DNA from 3 places in the Acetobacter senegalensis genome. Region 2 is predicted to be linked to each of the others. Evidence: riboswitches for the same ligand, from Rfam matches in the RefSeq annotation. Region 2 holds a riboswitch; each other region holds the start of a gene.

Region 1 (3,284 bases), 460 kb from region 2:
TTTTTTAAAATAGTAATCCGTCAGGGAAAATTCGCGCTGCTGATATTCAATACCCAATACAGGATGCTGATTTTCTGTCCGACGATAGATCCGATTGGTTGAGACACTAAGGCATATGACAGGGGATTTCCTGAAATTATTTTTGTATGCCGTGGAATTCACAACGCTCTTAAAAAGATTTCCATGCAAGTTCCCGTAATTATCAAGAACGTTAAATTCTGTCTTATCTTTGTTATATTTCGGTAGCAACACGCTGAAGTCATAGTCCCGCACATACGAGGAAAAACTGTTCCCTGCGAGACCTTCTATGCGCTTGTTGGCTTTTTTATCGACAATCGTCGTGTTCAGAACTTCGATCAGCGGAAAGCTGTCGCTTTTGCCAGAAAAATCGATATCCATGTCGACGGAAATGATTTCAAGCTCGACGGAATAGCGATCCCTATTGGGGTTATCCCAATGGGCCAGATCATTGAAACGATTGTCAATCATCAGCAGGACATTACGCAGGTTTTCCTGACGGCTTTCCCCTCTCGCCAGATTGGCGAAATTGGTCGTGAGGCGCGTCTTATCGGATGGATGATAGTTCTCATCAAAGCGAAGTCGATTGATACTGAATGTAAAGTCCTTAATCATTATGGTTCTTCATCCCTTTTACCACGAAAAACCAGATTTTTATTTATGGGAATTCGAGGGGGTCCCAATTTTTGTTTCCAGTTCTCTCAGGTCGTGGTCATCGTCATGTGCGCTGGTAAGAGCGGTGTCTGCTTTATGCCCGAATGATACAGTGAACAAAAATGATTTGATTTCATAAAAACATAAATATCGTTCATGGGTTGATGGAAGCAAAGTTTTACCCGGAGGAGATAAAGCCAGAGACACTATCAATGTGGCGCTTGTTTTCCGGCGTGTCGGCGAGCTAGACGGACGTTCTACATGCGAAAAACTGATATCTGCCTTCTGCCCCATCCATGATGTTCCAGCTTGCACGCTGGATGCGTTTGGCGGCATGTTACAGAGGCAAACGCTTCAATGGTCCCGCGCAAGCGGGTTAATAGGGAACTCCGTCACGCACTGGTCAGACGACCGTCCAGGCGCAAAGTCGGAGGCTGCTCCCGCAACTGTAGGCGGTATGCCGCTGGTTCGTTCGCTCTGAACGTGGACCACTGTTCCCATAGGGGACGGGAAGGTTGGAACCAGTTGGCCATGATCCGTGAGCCAGGAGACCTGCCATTGCTCAGCCACCAACCATCGGGCGGGATGACCGAAGGGAGGAGAGAATATATGCCTGTCTGCCTCATGCCTCGGTCGTTCCTGATGAATCAGGCGATGGACTCTTTTCAGGCCAGGGTTTTTCCCCCATCATTTCTGGCCGATATACGAATGACGCTTTTGTGCTGCAGACAGCATTGATCCGTTAGACACTTGAGATTCAGTCACCGGACAATGACCCATTCTGTCCGGTATTGGTAACGGGTACACTTGCTCAGAGAAACTGTGAGAGACGGTATGACGCTCTATGTCGGGGTGTTGCTTCGTTTCGCTTTGCGCTGAGCCAGTTGAAATGCCGAGGCAATGGAAAACGAGCTTCACCAAATTTCAGACCATTCAGTGTGCGCGGCACAGATCGATTTAAGACGAGTCAGAACCAATCCGGACTTCTGGTATCCTGTCGCTTGGTCCCGTGAATTGGGACGGGAAAAGGCAATCGATGTCCGGTTTGCAGGACGGCATATCGTCGTCGTGCGTCCCAGAAGCGGTGTGCCTTACGCTCTGGATGGCCTGTGCGCCCATCGGCAGGTTCTGCTCGCAAAAGGAGAGGCCCATGGTGATCTTCTAAGCTGTATCGCTCATGGTTTGAAATATAACCGAGACGGACAATGTGTTTCGCCCAATGTTTCTGCCGAAGCGCAATGTCTGCGTCTCAGGACTTGGGCCTGTCGAGAAAAAGATGGGCTCATTTTTGTTTTTATGGGGGATCAGTCTCTTGCGGACAAAACCCCATTCCCTGACTTTCCAAGGGTGAGAGACAGAAGTTACCGCACGCGGCGCTTCGGCCAGGTGGTGAACTGTCATTACAGTTTCATGCATGAAAACCTGATGGATATGAATCACCAGGTTCTGCACAGCCGACTTGTCGGCAAAATGAAGCCACGGTTTCTGGGAATGGATCACGGAGATGATTTTGTTGAGGCCCGTTACACGTTTGCACGAACGGGCGGCAAGCAGCCTTTGAGTGAGGCGCTGATTTACGGCCAGAGACGCCGTGACGGTCGGGATTTTGCCTATCGGGACGTCATGACCATCAGGACACAATATCCCTATCAGAGCCTGCGTATTGAAACGCAAGGGATTGAGGATCCCGTGATGGAACTGTGGATCTCGTATCTCCCGCAGGACCGTGAGGAGCTGACCAACCGTGTCTTCGGTCTGTTGTCGATCAAACGACTGAAAGTGCCTTTTTTACTGGATATTGCCTGGCCAATAGTGGTCGCATTCACGGAGCGCGTCTTCTCTGAAGATCGCGAGATTGTCGAGTTGGAACAGGCCGCCTGGAAAGACCTCGGCGGAGATCACAATCAGGAAGTCTTCCCGGTTATCAAACAACTTCGCGATTTGCTCAGGCGGTGTGGTCAGATGCCAAAGAGCGCAGAAGAGGCCGACCCATGAGATTGCCTATTATCGCGCGGTCTTCTCATGTTCTTCATCCTTTGCTTGAGAAGATCCTTCTTCTGGCACCGGATCGAACCTGTGTGGTTTCCCTTTTGGGAAGTGATGTGTCTTTGCCAGAAGAAGAACAATTGCAGCAGAATGGTTATGAACTGTTTCAAATGATGGTGGCCGATTTACCAATCACGTATCACGAACGCGGCAACTATCTGGAAGCACATTTCAGGCCGCTTCTGGACGCGGCGATGGAGATGATAATGGCACTTCCCGATATATCAGCAGACGCATCAGGGAAACATTACGCGCAAGCCTATATTGCGGTCCAGAACCTGATCGGGGCGCAAAAAGCCGCGATGAGCATGTATTGTCGCACATAGCACCGGACTATTGATGTCATGATCTCGTTGTCCTGAATTTCCGTTGTTCCGTTAGACGAAGTTTGCCGCCAGCAAGTGGACACAGGCTAGACGTATGATTGTTTAAAGAATTCGAACTAATAGGAGACAGGCCGTGAGTAATGTCATGGATTTCCCCGTTCAAAGCGGGGCCGCCAGACCCTATCTGGGCGCAAAAGATCTCACAAAAGAACAATGCCGATTCATCCTCTCCCTTCCGAT
Region 2 (3,284 bases):
ACCTTTGGGCTGAAACAGCCACTGGTGTTTTCGGGTCAGACTATTATCGACAAGGTTGTTATCCGTGCCTCCCTGATAGTCTTCCCGAAGACCCACCACTGTTCGCAGCCACGGCAGCCAGTGCGTGGTGTTTTGCACAAACAGTCCCACCGCACCGAGATTAATGGTGTCCGCGTTACACAGATAGGGAACTGTGGCCTCAAGACTAGATGGGCAGTTTGGCAACGTAATGCGCTGGTGTGTGTGACGACGATCCACATACAGAAAATCATATCGCCCCTGCACACCTACCCGTGTTTCTGTTTGGATCAGGCCGACGTGATCCTGACGGGAATAGACGCTGCTCCCCCCAACAGTTGTACGTGTTTCATCTTGCTGTTGCTGATCTCCATTGACTGGATCATCCAGATAATGGGTAAAATTGTTCCACAATGTCAGCCGATCATGCACAGCAAAAGCGCTGGTCACCCATTTCCAGTTATCCCGTGCAAGATGATAATGAGCAGAAAGGCTATAACGCTCGGAAAAACCTCCATCCGTGGGGTCTAAAGAGCCATAGCGCCCAATCAATCCTTCCCGATATGCATCAAGTGGCTGATCATTGGTTGCTCGCCATTGGCCGCGGTAGAACATGGCGGTAAGATCAAAACCATTCTTGGTGCTTCCGTAGGTATACCGTGAAAGAGCACGCATGCTGCGGGCATTATCTGGATACCTCCATGGACCATCAGAATGGGAAAGGGTGAAGGCATTGACCCACCGGCCGGTATTGGAAAAATGGGTTGTACCACCGATATAGGCACGATAATCACCCAGAGTTCCCGCGCTCAGACTGATCTGCCGGGGAATGTCATCCGCCAGTTTCATATGATCGGAGCCAGCAACCCCAAAATCTCCAATATCGGCGTGAAATGGCCCTTTTGTATAATCGACGCCTGCCAGCACCTCTGGGATAAGAAAATTGAGATCTGTATAACCTTGACCATGAGCATTGCTGACACCGTTAACTGGCATGTCATCAACAAATGTTGCGAGGTCTGTACCATGATCCAGATTAAAGCCCCGTAACAGGAACTGGTTCGCCTTTCCTTCACCGGAATGGGAGGTCACCACCAGTCCGGGAACGGCTTCCAGAATTTGACCGACACGATACACAGGCCGAAGTTGGATTTCGCGTGCAGTCAGGGAGCCTTCACTCGCCGTGCCAGCCCGCCCCAACAGATCATGCCGGGAGGCCGTTACCTGAATTGTTTCAGAGGCGCCGTCTGTGGAGGTGACCTTCCTGACATCCTGTGCAGTAGACGGACGGTGGGGCGCGCCTGTTGGGTTAGGACGGTCTTTTTTTGTGGCGGGGGCAACCTGTTCAGCTCTTTTCTTTGGCTCTACCGACGGTGATAACCCCGCTGCCAATGCGTGCCCGAAGAATGGAGTAAGACCAGCAAAGAAAATGACTGTGGGAAAGAAAGATAACTTGTAACGGACGGTACAATTTGTATGAACAAAGAAAAATGGGAGATGAAGACAAACGGTCATGATGGTCCTGCGGCACGGCAGAGGCCTGACGGTCTTCCAAAGCGTAAGTACGTATCATGCGTGTATGATGGAACGTTTCTGATCAATTTGACCCAAGAAGAAGGCCAACACAGATTTTCGATAGCAGAGCCAGCGAATAGAAGACCAAACGCGCAGGAAAGAGCAGACGCAGAAGAGCGGGCCATTAGCCATTATAAAAATGGGGAAGAGAAAACGCTGATGTGAATCAGCGCAATGCGGTGCTCTGGCGCATCTGGATATGGAAATATCTGTGTGTGTGCGGCAAAAGAATGAACGGAGTTAAGGTTTCCATCGTTTGTCTTTCTGGAAAACGGCCATCCCCGACCGGTATCCGGGCTTATCACGACGATGGCAGGTCTCCTGACTCGCGGATCACGGAGTTCTGCTTAGCCTTCCCAGTCCAAACGAACCAGTGACCTGTTTCTGCAAGGAAACATAACAAACAGACTCTCACCGCCAACAGTTGCGGGGGCAGTTGCTGACTGACTTCCGGACATCATGTCCAGCCGAAGCATACAGCATTCCCTTTTCATCCGTTTGCACGGAACCATCGACTATGCGCCCTTTATAAGCGTGGAATTACGATGATTTCAATACAGACACGCACGGAAACAAGGATATTCCGCCCGTATTTGAGATTGTCGGCTTGTACCAGAACGTGTCAGACAGATGTTGTCAGTTCCCCCTATACGGTCAGGCAGTAGGGGCGGTTACTCAAGCTCTATGATCGTTTCTACCCCATCATGCCAATAATGACGCCAACTACATCAACCATACCGTTTTTCGTAACTGATGAAGGGCTTTTATTGTTCTGGGATTTTACGGCGAAGAAGATAGATATCCATGATCCAGCCATGGTGCGCACGTGCCTGAGCACGAGTGGTAATGATCTCCGGTCCAATTTCCGACAAAGCGCCAGAAAGCAAAATCTGTTCTGGCATACCAACATACGCACCCCAATAGATAATGACATCTTGTGAGGGGATATGCTGGAAAGAACACTCTCCATCCAGCATGACAATGAGCGTATTGCTTCCTTCAGGCCAGCCATGATCGCGTAACTGACGCCCGGTTGTGACAGTAAACGGTGCGCCTATATCATTAAGGGCGATCGTATGGGCTGCAGCCAGCATATTAAGAGACATGATTCCCGGAATGCTGCGTATTCTTGGAGCGGGCTGAAGCCTGGAGGCAATGCGCAGGGTACTGTCATAAAGAGAAGGGTCTCCCCATACCAGCAAAGCGACTGTACCGCCTTGGGGTAAATTAACCTCTATGGTTTCCTGCCATACGCGGGCAATCGCATCATGCCATTGCAGCACGCCATGACGATAATTCGGATCAGCAACATCACGACGCGGCATCTCGAACTCTACGATACGGCAGGCCGAATTGGTCAGAGCCTGCTCACAAATTGTATGTCGCAGATCGGCCAGATCCGCCTTGTTCGGACCTTTGCGGGGAATAAGAATGAGATCGGCCGCATTGAGTTCGCGTACCGCCTGCAAGGTCAAGTGGTCAGGATTTCCCGTTCCTATACCAACAAGAACCAGATCAAGCATGAACGATTTTCCTCAGGAGGGTCAGTAGATGTTCCATAAAGGATGCTGTCGAAGGCATGATTGTTTTCCCGAAAATACGTATTTGCCGGCGCAAGCATGTATTTACGGCGCGCATGCCAAACGCTCCTTTAGATAGCCTTTGGAAGGAACTGTTCAGTAAGTAAGGCT
Region 3 (3,284 bases), 460 kb from region 2:
GCTCACATTTTTGGTGATATCGAATACGGGACCGATACGGAAATTGTCGGGATTGTAGTGTCCCTTGAAGCTGGTGGCGGCGCTGTAACTGCCATCCTGATTGTAATTCTGCCGGTTCAGCGAAAGCCAGTCGTACCGAAATTCCCCGACAAGCCGCAGATCGTCGCGAATGGTCAGCACGTCTTCCATGAACAGCCCGGCCTGCACCATGGTCGTGGGGGATTTCTTGTAGGGATATTCCCCGGCGAAGTCTCCCAGTCCTGTCTGTTCAGGACTGGCGAGAGAAACGCTGTCGGCATAATCCGCGTTGGGAAAACCACGGTTGCGGATAAAGCGAAGATAGTAGGCATCGCCGCCGAGAATGAAGCGGTTCTTCATGCCAAAAATTGTGGAATCGAACCGGGCGTAGAGACTGTCGCCGACCTGATGCTGGTTCTGGAAAACGTAGAATCTGTCGCGTCCGATGCGGCCCGGTGCAATCGTGTTTCCACTTGCGTCTGTGCTGCCGGCAGAACTGATATAACTGAGGCTTTCGGCGTTGTTCCACAGACGTTTCGAATAGATGAAGTAGCTGCTGTTATGGATCAGGATGTTTGGTGTGGCCTGCCATTCCAGATGAAGCGTTGGCGTGGCGTTCACCGAACTCGCCTGTGCATTACGCACATTATAATAACGCCATATCGAGACTTTGGTAATGCCAAGCCCTTGTGAGGAACTGAGCAGACCGCCCACACGTCCCCCTGTCTGCGACAGATTGACCAGCGGTGTGCCGTAATAGGTGGAGAGGCGATCGGTCAGATAATCCATGCTCAGCCGAGCAGTGAATTTGTCCGTCGGCTTCCACAGAAGGGTTGTCGTGAAATCGTTCGAGTGAGGGTCAGCCCCTTTCACATAGCCATCTGAAGATGTACGACTGAAATCCGTGCGCAGAGCCAGTGTTTTAGTGATTGGCACTGAACCACCGATCCCGGCATTCCATGTATTAAAGCTGCCGTAGGACAGCAGGGCATTTGCATGCGGTGCATCGAAGGCGGGGTCACGGGTTCGCACATCTTCCGTACCGCCAACCGCACCCTGCCCATAAAGAACGGAGGATGGCCCCTTCAGGATCTGCACGCTTTCCAGATTGAAGCTGTTCTGAGGGCGGTTCACCATTGTGGTGGGACCGAAATAGATCCCGTCCCGCAGCACGAGGATCTGATTGCCGCTGAAGCCTCGCATCAGGAGCTGCGCAGGGCTTCCGGGCGAACCGCCAGATGTCACGCCGGGCGCGCTGTCTGCAGCGTCCTCGGCCTGGGCATAGCCACGCTGCATCATCAGGTCATGTGAAACGACATTGATGGTGGCGGGAGAATGCTGAATGGACAGACCCAGCTTGCCAGCGATGGCCGGAGCTGTCTTGAGCGTCGGGGTCTTGCCATAAGACGTTATCTCTTCGGGCGCGCCATTCCAGAGAGTGGACGGTTTCTTAAAGGGCTGTGCTTTTGCCTTCTTGGTTTGGACTGTTGCGGCACAAACAGACGAAACACAGCCAACACTGATAACTAATAGGCCAAAGACGCGGGGTACGGCACGCACGACAATTGCTCCGACAGGGCGTCACCGCGGTGGAAACGACCGAGCATCGTTTCGCCCCCGACACACCCCGTTCGGCAGCTCCGTCCGTGACTTTCACGCTATGGCAGGTCTCCTGGCTTGCTGGTCATCGGCAGGTTGGAGCCTTCCCGTCATCAATCGAAGATAACAGTGGCGTTTGTTCCGACAGCCTCACAGCATACAGTTGCGGGGGCAGCACCGGTATTGCACCGGTTTCCCTCTTAGCCTTCCATGTGGCAAACACACGGAAAGAACCATGGCTGGTTGTCTCTAGACAGGAAACAGCGGGTTCTTGTCAACAGAAACAACCTGTTTCCAGTTCTCGATTGTGAAAAGCAGTCTATGAATTCAGGTTCTGACACGAGAGGAAAAAGAATGGGTTTGTAACGGTTTTGTGCCGGTCAGGAAGTGATTATGCCACTCCTGCTTCGAAAGCGGGAAGGCTGCTTCCTACCTAAACTTGGTCGCGGGAAATCACGCTAGCTGTGTCCGCTATGCAGAAACGGCATCCAGCAATTTTATGCCCAGAATGTCGGCAGAAGCTGACATAGCCCTGGATGCATGAACTTTATGCTTTATGAGGGTAGGGGCCTTTATTTCAGTAGGAGGTCATGCGTGTGCCGAAAAAAGTTCATTAAAACAGCCTATTAATCTTGCTTTGCTCTCAACTTGCGGTTGCCGCAAGCTGAGAACCAATCCTGTCCCCGCACCATCTGAATTTGCGATGCGAACGCATCATGAACACCAGTCCGGAAACGGGCGGGGTTTTCGTTTGTTCGCTGCCCGACGCAACCGTCATGATGCCGACGAGATTGCCACGCACATTGATCTGTAGTTCCAGCTCTTCGCGCCGCATATTCGTCCGGTTGTCGCAGGTGCCCTCGTTGCTTGCCGTCGAGCAGCCGAGTAAGGTGCGGGAGATCATGGAGTACCCTCGCATCCATTCCATGGCGGATTGTCGTTGCCTCGAAAACGAAGCATATTTTCCTGCAAGAATTTAATGAGGTCAGACATGACTGTTCTGCGGCTGAACCACATTACTTTGGCAGTCAGAAGATGGTTGCTTGCTTCGGGACGGTTTGTCTCACACTCTGATCGACCACGGTAGACTGGCAGGCAATGCAGGAGGGCGAATGGGAGGAAACCATGCAAAATCTCAAAGGAAGGCCGAGCTTGCCAGTGCATGCTGCGCCAAAAGTGCCGTCGCTGAAGATGGTCTCGCATCCTTTTGGTCTTTGATGTGACGGAACATATAACTATGGTAAACCCGACATAGGCACCTTGGATGGGCTGATACCAAACTCTCTTTTGAAGAGTTTTGCAAAGTGCGAGCTGTTTGAATATCCAACCTGTAAAGCGACGTCTGTTACGCTTGTGGTTTGGCGCATAAGTAAAGATTTAGCCCTATCCATGCGAATTTTTTGTAAAAACCCATAGGGACCGTTCTGATAGTATTTTTGAAATCCGTCTTTTAAACGCTTTTCGGAGAGACCGACCCGTTCTGCGAGCATTTTGATTGTCCATGGCTCGGCGAGGTGGGTGGTCAGTAACGCGGCGGCTTCACGGATACATGCTTCGTAGCGACCCGCCTGGCGCCATAGTGCTGCTTCCTTGTCGCTGTCGAAAGCTTCCAGCACTTCATCCAGCAGGCACAGTGAAAAACCTTCCAGCATAAGAGAGCGTCTGCC

Evidence for each region. A riboswitch is a leader RNA that binds a small molecule or an ion and turns the genes downstream of it on or off. The one in region 2 is predicted to bind cobalamin.
Region 1: linked by a shared signal. The riboswitch ahead of ASN_RS14445 (Rieske 2Fe-2S domain-containing protein) and the one ahead of ASN_RS16415 (TonB-dependent receptor) in region 2 are both predicted to bind cobalamin.
Region 3: linked by a shared signal. The riboswitch ahead of ASN_RS14470 (TonB-dependent receptor) and the one ahead of ASN_RS16415 (TonB-dependent receptor) in region 2 are both predicted to bind cobalamin.

Annotation. Positions count from the first base shown of each region.
Region 1 covers NZ_LN606600.1:3,103,921-3,107,204, forward strand. Annotated here, with positions in the region: gene ASN_RS14435 (DUF1852 domain-containing protein) at 1-633, opposite strand, end outside; cobalamin riboswitch at 1,014-1,246, shown strand; gene ASN_RS14445 (Rieske 2Fe-2S domain-containing protein) at 1,573-2,667, shown strand; gene ASN_RS14450 (hypothetical protein) at 2,751-3,044, shown strand.
Region 2 covers NZ_LN606600.1:3,566,978-3,570,261, forward strand. Annotated here, with positions in the region: gene ASN_RS16415 (TonB-dependent receptor) at 1-1,410, opposite strand, end outside; gene ASN_RS20010 (hypothetical protein) at 1,495-1,758, shown strand; cobalamin riboswitch at 1,888-2,121, opposite strand; gene cobF (precorrin-6A synthase (deacetylating)) at 2,358-3,116, opposite strand.
Region 3 covers NZ_LN606600.1:3,110,125-3,113,408, forward strand. Annotated here, with positions in the region: gene ASN_RS14470 (TonB-dependent receptor) at 1-1,578, opposite strand, end outside; cobalamin riboswitch at 1,664-1,870, opposite strand; partial or broken gene ASN_RS14475 (hypothetical protein) at 2,244-2,431, opposite strand; gene ASN_RS14480 (helix-turn-helix transcriptional regulator) at 2,853-3,284, opposite strand, start outside.